Regions from separate parts of the Nocardioides salarius genome, predicted to be linked through region 1. Evidence: riboswitches for the same ligand, from Rfam matches in the RefSeq annotation. Region 1 holds a riboswitch; the other holds the start of a gene.

Region 1 (7,542 bases):
GCTCGCCGCCCGAGAGGGTCGCGGGCAGCCGGTCGGCGTACCCCTCGAGCCCGACGAGCTCGAGCAGCTCCTCGACGCGCTGCGCGGCGCCCGGCGTGCGGCGCAGGCGCAGCGCGTAGCCCACGTTGCGCCCGACGCTGAGGTGGCCGAAGAGCTGGCCGTCCTGGAACATCAGCGCGAAGCCGCGCTTGTGGGTGGGCACCCGGGCCAGGTCGTGGCCGTCCCAACGGATCGACCCGCTGCTCGGCTCGAGCCCGGCGACCGCGCGCAGCAGGGTCGACTTGCCGCAGCCCGAGGGGCCCAGCACCGCCAGCACCTGACCGTCGGGCAGGTCGAGGGAGACCCCGCGCACCGCGGGCACCCCGTCGTAGGAGACGTCGACGTCGGTCAGGGACAGCATCAGAAGGCTCCTAGGGAGGGCACGCGCAGCCGCTCGACGGCGAGCACGACGACCGCGGTGGTGGCGGCCAGCACCACCGAGGCGGCCAGGGCGGTGCCGTAGCTGAGCTCGCCGGGGCGGCCGATGAGCCGGAAGATCAGCACCGGCAGCGTGGGGTCGGAGGGGCGGGCCAGGAAGGAGGTGGCGCCGAACTCGCCCAGCGAGATCGCGAACGCGAAGCCGGAGGCGGCCAGCAGCGGGCGCCACACCACCGGCAGGTCGGCGGTGGCCATGGCGCGCAGCGGGCCGGCGCCCAGGGAGGCCGCGGCCTGGCGCTGCCGGTCGTCGACGCCGGCCAGCACCGGCACCAGGGTGCGCACCACCAGCGGCATCGCCACCAGCGCCTGGGCCAGCGGCACCAGCACCGGCGACTCGCGCAGGTCGAGCGGCGGGGAGTCGAGGGTGATGAAGAAGCCGAAGCCCAGGGTCACCGCCGAGACGCCCAGCGGCAGCATGAAGAGCCCGTCGAGCACCGAGCGCACCCGGCGCTCGGAGCGGCTGCGCGAGCGGCGGGTCAGCACGACGGCGATCAGCCCGCCGAGCAGCAGCGCCATCCAGGTGGCGTCGACGGCGGTGCGCAGCGAGGTGACCAGGGCCCCGGTCACCGGCACCGGGAGCGCCTGCAGCTCGGCGCCGCCGCCCAGGGCGCGGTAGTAGGCCAGCGACCACGCGCCGTCGACGCGCAGCGAGCCGACGACCAGGGTGGCGACCGGGGCCGCGACCAGCACCAGCAGCAGCGCCGTCGCCACCAGCTGGGGCACGTCGCTGCGCCGGGGCCGGTGCGGCCGCGCGGTGCTGCGCGCCAGGGTCGGGTCGGGGACGGCGCGCAGGCGACCGGCCACGACCAGCAGCGCCACCACGGCGACCAGCTGCAGCACCGACAGCGCCGCGGCGGCCTGCAGGTCGAGCAGCTCGGTGGTGAGCAGGTAGATCTCGGTCTCCACCGAGGAGTAGCGCAGCCCGCCGAGGGTGAGCACGACGCCGAAGGCGGTGGCGCAGAAGAGGAAGACGACGCTGGCCGAGGAGACCACCGCCGGGCGCAGCATCGGCCAGGTCACGGTGCGGAAGACCTGGGCCGGGGAGGCGCCCAGCGCGGCCGCGGCCTCCCCGGGCCGGGCGTCGAGGCCCTCCCAGGCGGCGCCGACGCCGCGGATCACCACGGCGACGTTGAAGAAGACGAGGCCTGCGACGATGCCGGCGGCGGTGCCGTCGAGGTCGACCCGGCCGCCGGTGAGGGCGACCACCGGGCCCGACTCCCCCAGCAGCTGGCGGAAGGCGACGCCGACCACCACGGTCGGCAGCACGAACGGCACCAGCAGCGCCGCCCGCACCGCGCGGCGACCCGGCCAGCGCAGCCGGTGCAGGGCGTACGCGGCGGGCAGCCCGAGGACCACCGCCAGCACGGTGGCCACCGCCGAGGACCACACCGTGAACCACAGCACCCGGCCGGTGCGGGCCCGGGTGAGCACCTCGAGCACCCCGCCGACGTCGAGGTCGCCGTCGGTGACGAAGCCGCGCGCGACCATGCCCGAGACGGGCAGCACGAAGAACACCCCGAGCACCGCCAGCGGCAGCCCGGCCAGCGCGACCAGGCCGAGCAGGCGGCGCGGGGTGGTCATCAGCGGCTGACCAGCTCGTTCCACTCCTGCAGCCACTCGTCGCGGTTCGCGTCGATCTCGTCGGGGTCCACCGACCAGGGGTCGGAGGGACGCTCGGTGAGGTCGGCCCACTCCGCGGGCAGCTCGGTGCCCTCGACGGCCGGGTAGACGTACATCGACGAGGGCAGCGCCTCCTGCACCGCGGGCGAGACCAGCCACTCGACGACCGCGCGGGCGCCCTCGGGGTTGTCGGCGCCGCGCAGCACGCCGGCGTACTCGACCTGCTCGTAGCAGGTGTCGAGCAGCGCCCGGGTCGTCGTGCCACCCTCGCCGTCGACGGTGAAGGCGGGCGAGGAGTCGTAGGAGGTCACGACCGGCCGGTCGCCCTTGCCGCCGCCCTGGGTGAAGTCGACCTGGTAGGCGTCCTCCCAGCCCTTGACGACCTTGGCGTCGTTGTCGAGCAGGTCCTCCCAGTAGTCCTGCCAGTCGTCGCCGTACGCCGCGATCGTGGTGAGCAGGAACGCGAAGCCGGGCGAGCTGGTGGTGGCGCCGGGGGTGACGAAGAGGCCCTCGTAGGCCGGGTCGGTGAGGTCGTCGAGGGTCTCGGGCGCATCGAGGTCGCGCTCGGCGAACCAGGTGGTGTCGACGTTGACGCACACGTTGCCGGTGTCGACGGCGACCAGGGCGCCCTCGTCGTCGCCGGGCAGCGCGTTCTCCTCGACCCCGGCGGGGGTCTCGAGGTCGGTCGGCTCGAAGACGTCGGCCTCGAGGGCGCGGGAGCCGAAGGTGTTGTCGACGCCGAAGGCGACGTCGCCGATCGGGCTGTCGGTGTTGAGCACCAGCTGGCTGGTCAGCGCGCCCGCGTCGCCGCCGGCGCGCTGCTCGAGGTCGTAGCCGCTCTCGCGCTCGAAGTCCGCCACGAGCTCCTCGGGCAGGTAGAAGCTGTCGTGGGTGACGAGCACGACGGTGCCGCCCGCCTCGTCACCGCCCCCGGCCGGGTCGGAGGCCGACTCGTCGTCGCCCGTGCCGACCAGCGAGCAGCCGCTCACGGCCAGCGCCAGGACGGCGGCCACCGCGGTCCTCGTCGGGTGGATGTGCATGCGCATGCGTCGCATCTGGACTCCCTTCGCCGGTCTTAACCGGAGCAGGTTCGGAGGGTCTGCGGCGTGTCCGCACTCTCAGCACCACCCCGGCCGGGCCGGGCGGGTGCTCCCCTGTCTGTCGTCGTCGAGGGTATCCGGCGGTGTCGAGGGGCGTGGCCCCCGGTCGGCTGCCCGGTCGGCTCCGCCCGTGCAGGTGGGCGGGCGCATGGTGGGATGGGCGGCATGCCGAGCCTGCGCCACGACCTGCTGGCCCTCGTCGTGCCGCGCCTGCGCGGCGCCGGCGCGGTCACCGACCCCGCCGCCGAGCGCGCCTCGGTGGAGTCCTCCCACGCCGGGCTCGACCGCCGGCTGCCGACCCGGTCGGTCCCGGCCTTCGGGCTGCGCTTCGAGCACGAGGTCGACGACTCCGCGGGCTTCCCCGTGCACGTGCTGACCCGGCGCGGCACCTCCCCGGCCCGCACCCTGGTCTGGCTGCACGGGGGCGGGTTCGTCTCGCCCCTCGACCCCGTGCACGTCCGGTACGCCGCCCGCCTGGCCGACGCGCTCGGCGTACGCGTGCTGCTGCCCGACTACCCGCTGGCCCCCGAGCACACCTGGCGCGACTCCCTCGATCCGCTGGCCGAGCTGGTGACGCGATGGGGCACCGGCCCCGGGCTCGGCGGGCTGCTGCTGGGCGGCGACTCCGCCGGCGGCGGGCTCGCCCTGGCGCTGGCCCAGGCGCTGCGCGAGCGGGGGCAGGTGCGCCCCGAGCGGTTGCTGCTGGTCTCGCCCTGGGTCGACCTGACCACCTCGAGCCCGGCCACCTCGTGGTTCGACCGGCGCGACCCGTGGCTGCACACCTCGTCGCTGCGGCTCTACGCGCGCTGGTGGGCCGGGGTGCCCGACGACGCGCCCGACGACCACGCCGACCTGGCCCGCACCGAGGTCTCCCCCGCGCTCGGCGAGCTCGGCGACCTGCCGCCGACGCTGGTGCTGTGCGGCACCCGCGACCTGCTGGTGCCGGCCTGCCGACGCCTCGCCGACCGCGCCGCCGACGCCGGGTGGGACCTGACCTACGTCGAGGAGCCCGGCGCGATCCACGTCTACCCGCTGCTGCCGGGCATCCCCGAGGCCGCCCGCGCCTGGGCCACCACCCTGGAGTTCCTGCGATGACCCTCGCCATCAGCGCCCAGCCCTTCGCCGCCCTCGACGCCGCGGCGGCGTACGACGTGTGGCGGCTGCGCCAGCAGGTCTTCGTCGTCGAGCAGGAGTGCGCCTACCCCGACCTCGACGGCCGCGACCCCGAGCCCGGCACCCGCCACGTGCTGCTCACCGACGACGGCGAGCTGGTCGGCTACGCGCGGGTGCTCGACGACGCCACCACCTGGCGGGTCGGGCGGGTGCTGCTGGCCCCCGCCGCCCGTGGCCGCGGGCTCGCCGACCAGCTGGTGCGCACCGCCCTCGACGTCTGCCCCGACCGCGACGTCGTGCTCGACGCCCAGTCCCCGCTGACCGGCTGGTACGCCACCTTCGGCTTCATCCCCGACGGCCCGGAGTTCCTCGAGGACGGCATCCCGCACGTGCCGATGCGCCTCCCCCACGGCGCGTAGCCCGCCGCCGGGGCACCGCCGTTGGTCGAGCAGCGAGGGCCGAAGGCTCGAGCGTCGACGAGACCCCGCAACCACCCGGCGTCCGGCGAGTGGGCCGCTCGCCGGGTCTCGGCGACGCTCCTCGCTGGCGCTCGTCACTGCTCGACCAACGGGTCAGGTGGCGGTGAAGAGGACGCCCGCCTCGGTCTCCTCGCGGGCGACCCGGCCGCGGGCGTGCAGGAGCTCGAGGTGGGCCTTGGTCTCCATGGCGGCCATGCCCTGGCTGAAGACGTCGAGGCTGTCGTAGGCCTTCTCGTGGCGGGTCCAGCCGAGGTGGCCGGCGACGTCGTGGCTGGTCAGGGGTCCGCCCGCCAGGGCGGCGAGGCTCTGGTCGAGCCGGTCCTCGTGGAAGGCCAGCAGCTCGTCGACGCGGGCGTGGGTCGACGGCGAGACCGGGCCGTGGGCCGGCAGCACCCGCAGGTCGGGCAGCGAGCGCACCCGGGTCAGCGAGGCCATGAAGTGGCCCAGCGGCTGGTCCATCGGGGGCACCGTGAAGCCGATCGACGGGGTGATCGTGGGCAGCACGTGGTCGCCGGCGAAGAGCAGGCCCGCGTCGGCCTCGGCGAAGACGTAGTGGCCGGGGGTGTGGCCCGGCGTGTGCACGGCGTCGAGCACCCGGGCGCCGACCGCGATGCGCTGGTCGCCGTCGAGCCAGGTGGTGGGGTACTGCCACTGCGTGAGGTCGGGGTCGTCCTCGCCGACACCGAGCCACACCTCGGCGACGTCGTGGGCGCCGGCCGAGCGCAGCACCGCCGCGAACGGGTTCTCGGTGAGGTCGCCGGCGTTGTTGAGCAGGTCGAGCGCGGGCTTCTCCTCGGCACCGAGCGCCACGTCGACGCCGAGCTCGCGGCCCAGCACGGTGGCCATCGTGAAGTGGTCGCGGTGCACGTGGGTGACCAGGAACCGCGTGATGTCGCCGAAGCCGGCCCCGATCCCCTTCAGGCACCGGTCGAGCAGCTCGCGCGCCTCGGGGATCGCCCAGCCGCCGTCGACCAGGGTCAGCCCGTCGTCGGTCTCGATCGTGTAGACGTTGATCGCCTTGAGCCCGTCCATCGGCAGCGGCAGCGGGATCCGGTGGATGCCGGGCGCGACCTCCCAGGCCCCCTCGACGGTCCAGTGCTCGCCGGAGTCGGGAGAGACGGCGTACGCCGTGGGCGTGCCGCCGCGGGGCGGCTGGCCGGGCTGCTTGTCGGGCTGCTGGCCGGGCTGGGGAGAACTGGTTGACGCGGTCACCCGACCGACCCTAGGCCCCGCCCCCGGGGCGGCTCACCCGAGGTCCGGCATGCCGAGGTCGAGGTTCGGCTGCTGGATGCCGCCGTCGACCTCGAGCACCTTGCCGGTGACGTACTGCCCGGCGCGCGAGGCCAGGTAGAGCACTGCCGCCGCGATGTCCTCGGCCTCGCCCACGCGCCCCAGCGGCGTCTTCGTCTCGAGCTGGTCCATCATCTCGGGCTGCCCGGCGACGAACTCGAGGGCGCTGGTCATCACCGAGCCGACGTAGATGCCGTTGACGCGGATGCGCGGTGCCAGGTCGGTGGCGGCCAGGCGGGCCCAGTGCGCGAGCGCGGCCTTGGCGGTGCCGTAGGCCAGGTAGCCGCGCCCGGAGGCGCGGCCCATCATCGAGGAGATGTTGACGATGGAGCGCTGCGCGTCGTCGGGGCCCTCCAGCATCAGCGGCACCGCGGCGACACTCAGCGCGTGGGCGGTGGAGACGTTGAAGTGGAACGCCTCCTCCAGGTAGGCCACGTCGGTGTCGAGGAAGGCGTTGGGGATGGTGCCGCCGACGTTGTTGACGACCGTGTCGAGGCGCCCGAACCCGTCGTACGCCGCCTCCGCGAGCCCGGCGACCGCCCCGGTGTCGGAGAGGTCCGCGGGCACCACGAGGGCGCGGCGGCCGGTGGCCCGCACCGCCTCGGCGACCCGCTCGAGCTGGGAGGCGGTGCGGGCGGAGAGCAGCACGTCGGCGCCGGCCTCGGCGAGGGCGACCGCGGTGGCGGCGCCGATGCCGCGCCCGGCGCCGGTGACCACCGCGACGTGGTCGGTGAGGGTGAAGCGCTCGAGGATGCCCATCAGCGCGCCACCAGCCCACGCCCGGTCACCAGGGGCAGGTCGAGGGCGGTGACCAGGCCGGGAGCGGCGGCGCAGACGGCGGGCAGCGAGTTGACCAGTCGCTGGGCGGTGGTGATCATCCCCGACACGTTGTGGTCGCCGTGCTCGCCGTGGTGGGTCAGGTCGAGCTTCAGGACGGGCTCGCCGAGGATCTCGACGCGGTAGCAGCCGTCGTCCTCGGGCGGGGTCGGCCACTCGGGCACCTGGTCGGGGGCGGTGCGGGTGACGTGCTCGAGCACGACCCGCTCGACGCCGTCGACCTTGCCGACGACGCGGAAGCGCACCGCGCCCATGGTGCCGGCGGCGACGTCGCCGCTGACGCTGGCTGTGTCGACCTCGGCGGCGCGCCGGTCGACCTCCTCGGTCAGCGGCTCGTCGAGGGTGACGTCGAGGCCGGCGGCGATCTGGCGCACCACGCTGCCCCAGGCCATCGAGAGGATGCCGGGCTGCCACAGCATCCCGACCTCCTCCATCGGGCGGCCGAAGCCGAAGAGGTCGCCCATCACCACGGGCTGGTAGTAGGTGGAGTAGTCGGCGATCTCGCTGACCCGCACCAGGTCGATGCGCTGCGAGAGGCTGCTCAGCACGAGCGGCAGCACGTCGTTGGCGAAGCCGGGGTCGATGCCGTTGACGTAGAGGCTGGCGTCGCCGCGGCGCCCGGCCTC
Region 2 (7,542 bases), 440 kb from region 1:
CCTCGGCCGGCAGCGTCTCGTCGTGCATCGACTGCGCGGTGGGCGGGTCGAGGGAGAGCGCGAACTGGTCGTGCCAGCGGAACTCGAAGCGGGCCCGCGACAGCGCGTCGTCCCAGGCCCGGGCCCCCGGGTGCCCCTTGGCCACGTCGGCGGCGTGCGCGGCGAGCTTGTAGGTGATCACCCCGGTCTTGACGTCGTCGCGGTCGGGCAGGCCCAGGTGCTCCTTGGGCGTGACGTAGCAGAGCATCGCGGTGCCGTGCATCGCGATCGCCGCGGCCCCGATGGCGCTGGTGATGTGGTCGTAGCCGGGCGCGACGTCGGTGGCCAGCGGGCCCAGCGTGTAGAACGGCGCGCCGTGGCACCAGTCCTGCTGCAGGGCCACGTTCTCCTCCACCAGGTGCAGCGGCACGTGCCCGGGCCCCTCCACCATCACCTGCACGTCGTGCTCCCAGGCCCGCAGGGTCAGCTCGCCCAGGGTGCGCAGCTCGGCGAGCTGGGCCTCGTCGTTGGCGTCGGCCACGCTGCCCGGGCGCAGGCCGTCGCCCAGGCTGAACGCGACGTCGTAGGCCGCGAAGATCTCGCAGAGCTCGTCGAAGTGGGTGTAGAGGAAGTTCTCCTCGTGGTGGGCCAGGCACCAGCCGGCCATGATCGACCCGCCGCGCGAGACGATGCCGGTGACCCGGTCGACGGTCAGCGGCACGTGGCGCAGCAGCACCCCGGCGTGCACCGTCATGTAGTCGACGCCCTGCTCGGCCTGCTCGACGACCGTGTCGCGGTAGACCTCCCAGGTGAGCCGGTCGGCCTCGCCGTCGACCTTCTCGAGCGCCTGGTAGATCGGCACCGTGCCGATCGGCACCGCCGAGTTGCGCAGGATCCACTCGCGCGTGGTGTGGATGTCGTCGCCGGTGGACAGGTCCATGACGGTGTCGGCGCCCCAGGTCGTGGCCCAGGTCAGCTTCTCGACCTCCTCGTCGATGCTCGAGGTGACGGCGCTGTTGCCGATGTTGGCGTTGATCTTCACCAGGAACCGCCTGCCGATGACCATCGGCTCGGCCTCGGGGTGGTTGAGGTTGGCGGGGATGATCGCGCGGCCGGCGGCCACCTCGCTGCGCACCAGCTCGACGTCGCAGCCCTCCCGCGCGGCGGCGTAGCGCATCTCCTCGGTCACCACGCCGCGGCGGGCGTAGGCCATCTGGGTGACCGCGGCGCCGGTGGCGCGCCGGGGGGCGCGGCGGGGGCCGGTCCAGGCCTGGCGGGTGCCGCCGCGCCGGGCCGCGCCGCGCCCGTCGTCGAGCGGGTCGGCGCTCCTGCCGTCGTACGCCGCGGAGTCGCCGCGCGCCTCGACCCACGGCTCGCGCAGGGCGGGGAGCCCGACCGCGGGGTCGCTGCCCGGGCCGGTGGTGCAGTAGCGGTCGAAGCTCTCGCCGTTGGTCAGGGCGACCCGGGTGACCGGGACCTGCACGCCGTCGTGGTCGACGAGCACGCGGGAGTGGGCGGGGTGGACGGGCTGCTGGGTCATTGGAGGTCTCCTCGGGTGGGGTCGGGGGTGGCGCTGTGGTCGGGGGTGGCGCGGTGGTCGGGGAACGTGTGGGCGACCGGGCCGCGACCGCGACCCAGCTGCCAGTGCCGGCCGCGGTGCAGCGCGGCGAGGGTGTGGGCGCCGGCCCGGGCGACCGCGGCCTCGAGGTCGCCGGGGTGGTCGGGGGCGTGGGCCAGGCCCGCGGCCAGGGCGGCGCTGAACGTGCACCCGGTGCCGTGGTCGTTGGTCGTGGCCAGCGCGGGGTGCCGCAGGGCGCGGACGCCCCGGCCCGGCAGCGCGAGCCAGTCGGTGCAGGTCTCCCCCGCGGTGTCGGCGTCAGGTCCGCCGGTCACCACGACGGCGCAGCCGAGGTCGGCCAGCGCGGCCGCGAGGTCGCGCGGTGGCCCGTCGCGCCCGAGCAGGGCGGCTGCCTCGTCGGCGTTGGGGGTGGCCACGGTGGCCACCGGCAGCAGGTGCTCGACGTAGGCGCGGACCACGTCGGCGCCGCCGAGCACCGCCCCGCTGGTGGCGACCAGCACCGGGTCGACGACCAGTCGATGGCCGCCGAGCCGCTCGGCGACGAGGCGGACCACGTCGGCGCTGCCGAGCATGCCGGTCTTGGCGGCGGCCACGGGCAGGTCCTCGAGCACCGCGTCGAGCTGGGCCGCGACGCTGGTCAGGGGCACGGGGTGCACGTCGCGCACCCCGGTGGTGTCCTGGGCGGTCACCGCGGTGACGACGCAGGCCCCGTGGGTGCCGAGGGCGGCGAAGGTGGTCAGGTCGGCCGCGGTGCCGGCGGCGCCGCCCGAGTCGGTGCCGGCGACGCTGAGCACCACCGGCGGGGTGGCGTGGGTGGCTGTCATCGCTGGCCCTCCTGGTCGAGGGTCGCCAGCAGGTCGACGACCTGCGCGGCCGGCTCACGGGCGCGCATCACCGCGCCCATCACCGCCACCCCCGCGGCGCCGTGGCGCAGCGCGTCGGCGGCGTTCGTGGCGTCGATGCCGCCGAGCGCCCAGACGGGCGGCGCGCCGGGCAGCCGCGCGAGCCCCGGGTCGACCGGCGGTCCGTGGCCGGGCTTGCTCGCGCTGGCGGCGTACGGCGAGAGGGTGGCCCAGGCCGCCCCCTCGGCCCCGGCCCGGGCCAGCTCGCCCGCGTCGTGGCAGGAGCGTCCGAAGCGTCCGGTCGTCGGCGCGGGCTGGTGGGCGGCCAGGTGCAGCCCGTGGGCCGCGGGGTGGGGGCGGCGGGAGGTGAGCACCGTGAGCCCCGGCACCGCCAGCAGCGTCTCGACCAGCGCGGCATGGGCGCCGGGTGCGAGGTCGTGCTCACGCACCAGCACGGCCCCGAGGCCGGCGGCCGCGCACTCGGCGACCGTGGCGCTGAGGCCGCGGCCCTTGGCGAGCTGGGCCCGGTCGGTGAGCAGCAGCAACCGGGGCAACGGCGACGGCGGGGCGTTCACGCGATCCTCCCGGCGGTCGGGCTCGAGGCGCGGGCCACGGCCCGGCGCGGGATCCGCCCCGCGGCGCGCGCCAGCGCGCCCGCCTCGACCGCGTGGGCCAGCGCGCCGGCCATCGCCACCGGGTCCTCGGCCCGGGTGACCGCGCTCGCGGCGAGCACCGCCGCGCAACCCAGCTCGATCGCCAGGGCGGCGTCGCTGGCGGTGCCGACCCCGGCGTCGAGGACGACGGGCACGTCGACCGCCGCGACGACGGCCTCGACGGCGTACGGGTCGAGGACGCCCAGCCCGGAGCCGATCGGCGAGCCCAGCGGCATCACCGCGGCGCACCCGACGTCCTCGAGCCGACGCGCGAGCACCGGGTCGGCGGTCGTGTAGGGCAGCACGGTGAAGCCGTCGCGCACCAGCGTCGCGGCCGCGTCGAGGAGCTCGACGACGTCGGGCATCAGGCTGGTCTCGTCACCGATCACCTCGAGCTTGACCCACGACGTGTCGAGCGCCTCGCGGGCCAGGCGGGCGGTCAGCACCGCCTCGCGCGCCGAGGTGCAGCCGGCGGTGTTGGGCAGCAGCCGCACGCCCGCGGTCCGCAGCAGGTCGAGGAGCCCGCCGGCCCCGGTGCTCGAGGTGCGGCGCACCGAGACCGTCACCAGCGCCGGGTCGGCGGCCTCGAGGACGGCGGGCAGGAGGGACAGGTGCGGCAGCCCGCCGGTGCCCAGGAAGAGGCGCGAGGGGAGCTCCTCCCCCGCCACCCGCAGGGCGGGCAGCCCGCTTGCCGTCACGTCGCTCATCCGCCCTGCACCGCCGTCACCACGTCGACGACGTCGCCGGCGCGCAGCCGGCGCGAGGCGTGCTCGGCGCGCGGCACCACGTCGCCGTTGACGGCGACCGCGCGGCCGTCGGGGTCGGGCACGAGGTCGCGCACCGTCTCGACGAGCGGCGCCGGCCGCCCGTTGAGCAGGATCTGCTCGGTGGGTCTCATCGGTTCTCCAGGAGTCGTCGGGGGTCGATGGCCGGGTCGACCCGGCCGGTGTCGAGGTGGTCGGCGACCAGCTCGGCGGTCAGCGGCGCCAGCAGCACGCCGTGGCGGAAGTGGCCGGTGGCCATGACCAGCGCGGGGTCGGGGGTGGGCCCGACGAGGGGCAGCCCGTCGACGGTGCCCGGCCGGTCGCGGGCGAGCGCCTCGACCAGCTCGGCGCGGTCGAGGCCGGGCAGCAGCTCGCGGGCGGCCTCGAGCAGGGCGTGCAGCCCGCCGAGGGTGACCACCGGCGGGGCGTCGTGCTCCTCGCTGGTGGCGCCCACGACGACCTCGCCGCCCGCCCGGGGCACCACGTAGACGGCGCGGCCTCGCGCCCAGCCGCGCACCGTGCGTCCGGGCGGGTCGTCGGTGCGCGCGCGCAGCACCTCGCCGCGCACGCCGCGCACCAGCCCGGGCGGCAGGCCGGCCCTGTCGACGTACGCCGCCGGCGGGGTCGAGCCGGTGGCGAGCACCGTGACCTCGGCCCAGCCGGGCGGCCCGGGCTCGGGCTGCACGGGCACCCGCTCGAGCAGCGCGGCCAGCACCTGGCGGGGGTCGATGCTGTGGTCGTCGGGCAGCAGGGCGCCGCCCAGCACCCGTCCGGCCAGACCGGGCTCGAGGTCACGCACGCCGCGGGAGTCGAGCTCCTCGACGCGGCCACCGAGCCGGCGCACGAGCGCCGCCTGGCGGTCGACCTCCTGCAGGTCGGCGGCGTCGCGGCCGACCAGGAGCGTGCCGGTCGACGAGGTCGCCAACCCCAGCCGCGCGGCCCAGCCCGGCCACAGTGCCTGGCTGCGGCGCCCGAGGTCGAGCAGCGCCGGCTCGTCGTGCGAGACCTCGGCGGCGGGGCTCAGCATCCCGGCGGCGGCCCAGGAGGCGCCTCGGGCAGGCGCGGGGTCGACGACGCGTACGTCGTGGCCACGCCGCAGCAGCTCGTCGGCGACCGCGAGGCCCACGATCCCGGCCCCGAGCACCTCGACCCGGGCCGTGCTCCCCCGGCTCACGCGACGGCGTCGAGCAGCTCCCGGGCGGCGTGCAGCGGGTCGGGTTGTCGCCACAGGGCGCCGATGACGGCGACCCCGTGGGCGCCGGCGGCTCGCGCCTGTCGGGCCCGGGCGGCGTCGATGCCGCCGATGGCCAGCAGCGGCAGGCTTCCGGTCGCGGCGCTGACCGCCTCGAGGCCCAGTGCCGGCGGCAGGCCGGGCTTGCTCACGGTGTCGAAGACCGGGCCGAGGCCGGCGTAGTCGGCACCGTCGTCGGCGGCGCGGCGTACGTCGTCGGCGTCGCGGCACGTCGCCCCGACCAGCAGGCGGGGCGCCAGACGGCGCGCATCGGCGACCGGCAGGTCGAGCGCTCCGAGGTGCACCCCGTCAGCGCCGGCCGCCAGCGCCACGTCGACGCGGTCGTCGACCACGACGGTGGCACCGTGCGGGCGCACCGCCACGACCACGCTGCGCGCGAGGGCGAGGATGTCGCGGTCGGCGAGGGGCACGAGCTCGTGCTTGGCGCGCACCTGGAAGCCGCGCACCCCCAGCCGGGCCAGCTCGGGCAGGACGGACAGGTCGTCGGCAGGGCCGACCAGGCAGAACAGACGTGGCAGCACCATCGCTCCTCGCTTCCTTCGCCGGCTTTACCCGGATCAGGTTCGACGGTCGGAGCGGCTCAGCTCCCTCTCAGCCCGCTGCCGCGAGCTCCCGTGGTGGACGAGACGAACCTAGCGCGGGGGTGGGCGGGGACGTCAAGGCCCTTGCCGCGGTCTCACGCGGCGTGGTCGATGCGGCGGGTGCCGGTGGGGTCGACGAAGTAGATGGCGCCGAAGCGGTCGCGCCAGTCGGCTGCCCGGGGTCGGTGGATCGTAGTCAAACGGGCACAACCCGCCATCCGGCATCAGGATCCCGCCTTGGACGGACCTCATCCCGAGGGATCATGCCGTTGTGCCCGTTCGACTACGGGCCCGGAGCGGAGTCTCCTGAGCTGCGCGGATCTCGGCGTGGCGGGCGCTTCGGGGCCTCTCGTAGCCGGAAGGACCGAAGGGTCCAATGACACATGTGGCACCGCGGAGCGGATGACGGTCAAGGGCCCTTCGGTCCTTCCGGCTACGTCGCGCCCGCGTCAGCCGGCCACCCGAGGCTCGACATGAGGGCATGCCCCCTCCATGGGGAGCGTGCCCATGCATCCGGCCCAGCCGCACAAGCACCTCCCCGCAGGAGATCGTCTGCCGCCGCCGCGGCCTCAGTAGGTGCCGAGGTACTTCTTCGGCGTGCCGGGCGGGGGCAGCCGCTGCACCTGCACCGAGCCCATCACCGCGACGCCCTGCACCCGCACGACGGGCGAGTCGGGGCCGAGCGCGGCCGGCACCTTGTCCTTGCCCTGGCCGTAGTCGCCCATCACCGGCGTGCCGTCGACGACGACGTGCACGTGGGCGGGCACGACGACCTTCACCTCGCCCATCACGGCACTGGCCTGGATGCGCGTCTCGTGGCTCTCGAGCACGGCCTCGCGCAGGTCGATCAGGACGCTGCCCATCAGCGCGAACGCCGTGTGCTGCGCGGGGACCCGCCACACGCCCTGGCGCTTGCACTCGCCCATGATCGAGCGCGACGACAGGTGCTCGGGCACGTGGTGCGGCGCGCTGGCCGGGCGGGGCGACGGCACCTGCGGCCGCGGCTCGACAGCGGGCTGCAGGTCGTGCGTGATCGGCACCAGGTCGGCGTACGTCTTGGCCGCCCAGGTGAGGTCGAGGCGCTCCTCCAGCTCGTCGAGGTCGAGCCGGCCCTCGCCCGCCGCCACACGCAGCACCTCGGCCACCTGCTCCCGGTCGGCGTGCGAGACCCGCATCGACAACGGGTCCGGGGCGCGCTCCTCCATCTCTCCCATGCCCGCAGAGTAGTGCCGACGCACGCGGCGTACCCTGGGCGCTCGTGAGCGAAGCCGAGTTCCGTTACTCCGACCTCCTGCCCACCGGCAAGGACGACACTCCCTACCGGTTGGTCACCACCGAGGGCGTCTCGACCGTCGACGTCGAGGGCCAGACCTTCCTCAAGGTCAGCCCGGAGGCGATCCAGCGCCTGACCGCCGAGGCGATGCACGACATCGCCCACTACCTGCGCCCCGCCCACCTGGCACAGCTGCGCAAGATCATCGACGACCCCGATGCGTCGGGCAACGACCGGTTCGTGGCCACCGACCTGCTCAAGAACGTCAACATCTCCGCCGGCGGCGTGCTGCCGATGTGCCAGGACACCGGCACCGCGATCGTGATGGGCAAGAAGTCCGAGGGCGTGCTGACCGGCATCGACGACGGCGAGGCGATCAGCCGCGGCGTCCACGAGGCCTACACCAAGCTCAACCTGCGCTACTCGCAGCTCGCGCCGCTGACGACGTACGACGAGAAGAACACCGGCACCAACCTGCCGGCGCAGATCGAGATCTACTCCACGCCCCAGACCTCGGGGAAGCCCGAGTACAAGTTCCTCTTCATGGCCAAGGGCGGCGGGTCGGCCAACAAGTCGTTCCTGTTCCAGGAGACCAAGGCGATCCTCAACCCGAAGCGGA

Evidence for each region. Region 1 has a riboswitch for thiamine pyrophosphate ahead of JOE61_RS07980 (thiamine ABC transporter substrate-binding protein). Riboswitches for the same ligand answer to the same signal wherever they lie in the genome.
Region 2: it holds a riboswitch for thiamine pyrophosphate, as region 1 does, so the genes downstream of both, JOE61_RS05870 (thiamine phosphate synthase) here and JOE61_RS07980 (thiamine ABC transporter substrate-binding protein) in region 1, are expected to answer to the same signal.

What each region holds. Positions count from the first base shown of each region.
Region 1 covers NZ_JAFBBZ010000001.1:1,635,953-1,643,494, forward strand. Annotated here, with positions in the region: gene JOE61_RS07970 (ABC transporter ATP-binding protein) at 1-400, opposite strand, end outside; gene JOE61_RS07975 (ABC transporter permease) at 400-2,082, opposite strand; gene JOE61_RS07980 (thiamine ABC transporter substrate-binding protein) at 2,058-3,143, opposite strand; TPP riboswitch at 3,142-3,263, opposite strand; gene JOE61_RS07985 (alpha/beta hydrolase) at 3,363-4,292, shown strand; gene JOE61_RS07990 (GNAT family N-acetyltransferase) at 4,289-4,729, shown strand; gene JOE61_RS07995 (MBL fold metallo-hydrolase) at 4,883-6,001, opposite strand; gene JOE61_RS08000 (SDR family oxidoreductase) at 6,035-6,838, opposite strand; gene JOE61_RS08005 (NAD(P)H-dependent amine dehydrogenase family protein) at 6,838-7,542, opposite strand, start outside.
Region 2 covers NZ_JAFBBZ010000001.1:1,195,669-1,203,210, forward strand. Annotated here, with positions in the region: gene thiC (phosphomethylpyrimidine synthase ThiC) at 1-1,519, opposite strand, end outside; gene thiD (bifunctional hydroxymethylpyrimidine kinase/phosphomethylpyrimidine kinase) at 1,516-2,382, opposite strand; gene JOE61_RS05850 (thiamine phosphate synthase) at 2,379-2,975, opposite strand; gene JOE61_RS05855 (thiazole synthase) at 2,972-3,760, opposite strand; gene thiS (sulfur carrier protein ThiS) at 3,757-3,951, opposite strand; gene thiO (glycine oxidase ThiO) at 3,948-4,991, opposite strand; gene JOE61_RS05870 (thiamine phosphate synthase) at 4,988-5,590, opposite strand; TPP riboswitch at 5,586-5,695, opposite strand; gene JOE61_RS05875 (DUF1707 SHOCT-like domain-containing protein) at 6,220-6,864, opposite strand; gene JOE61_RS05880 (fumarate hydratase) at 6,909-7,542, shown strand, end outside.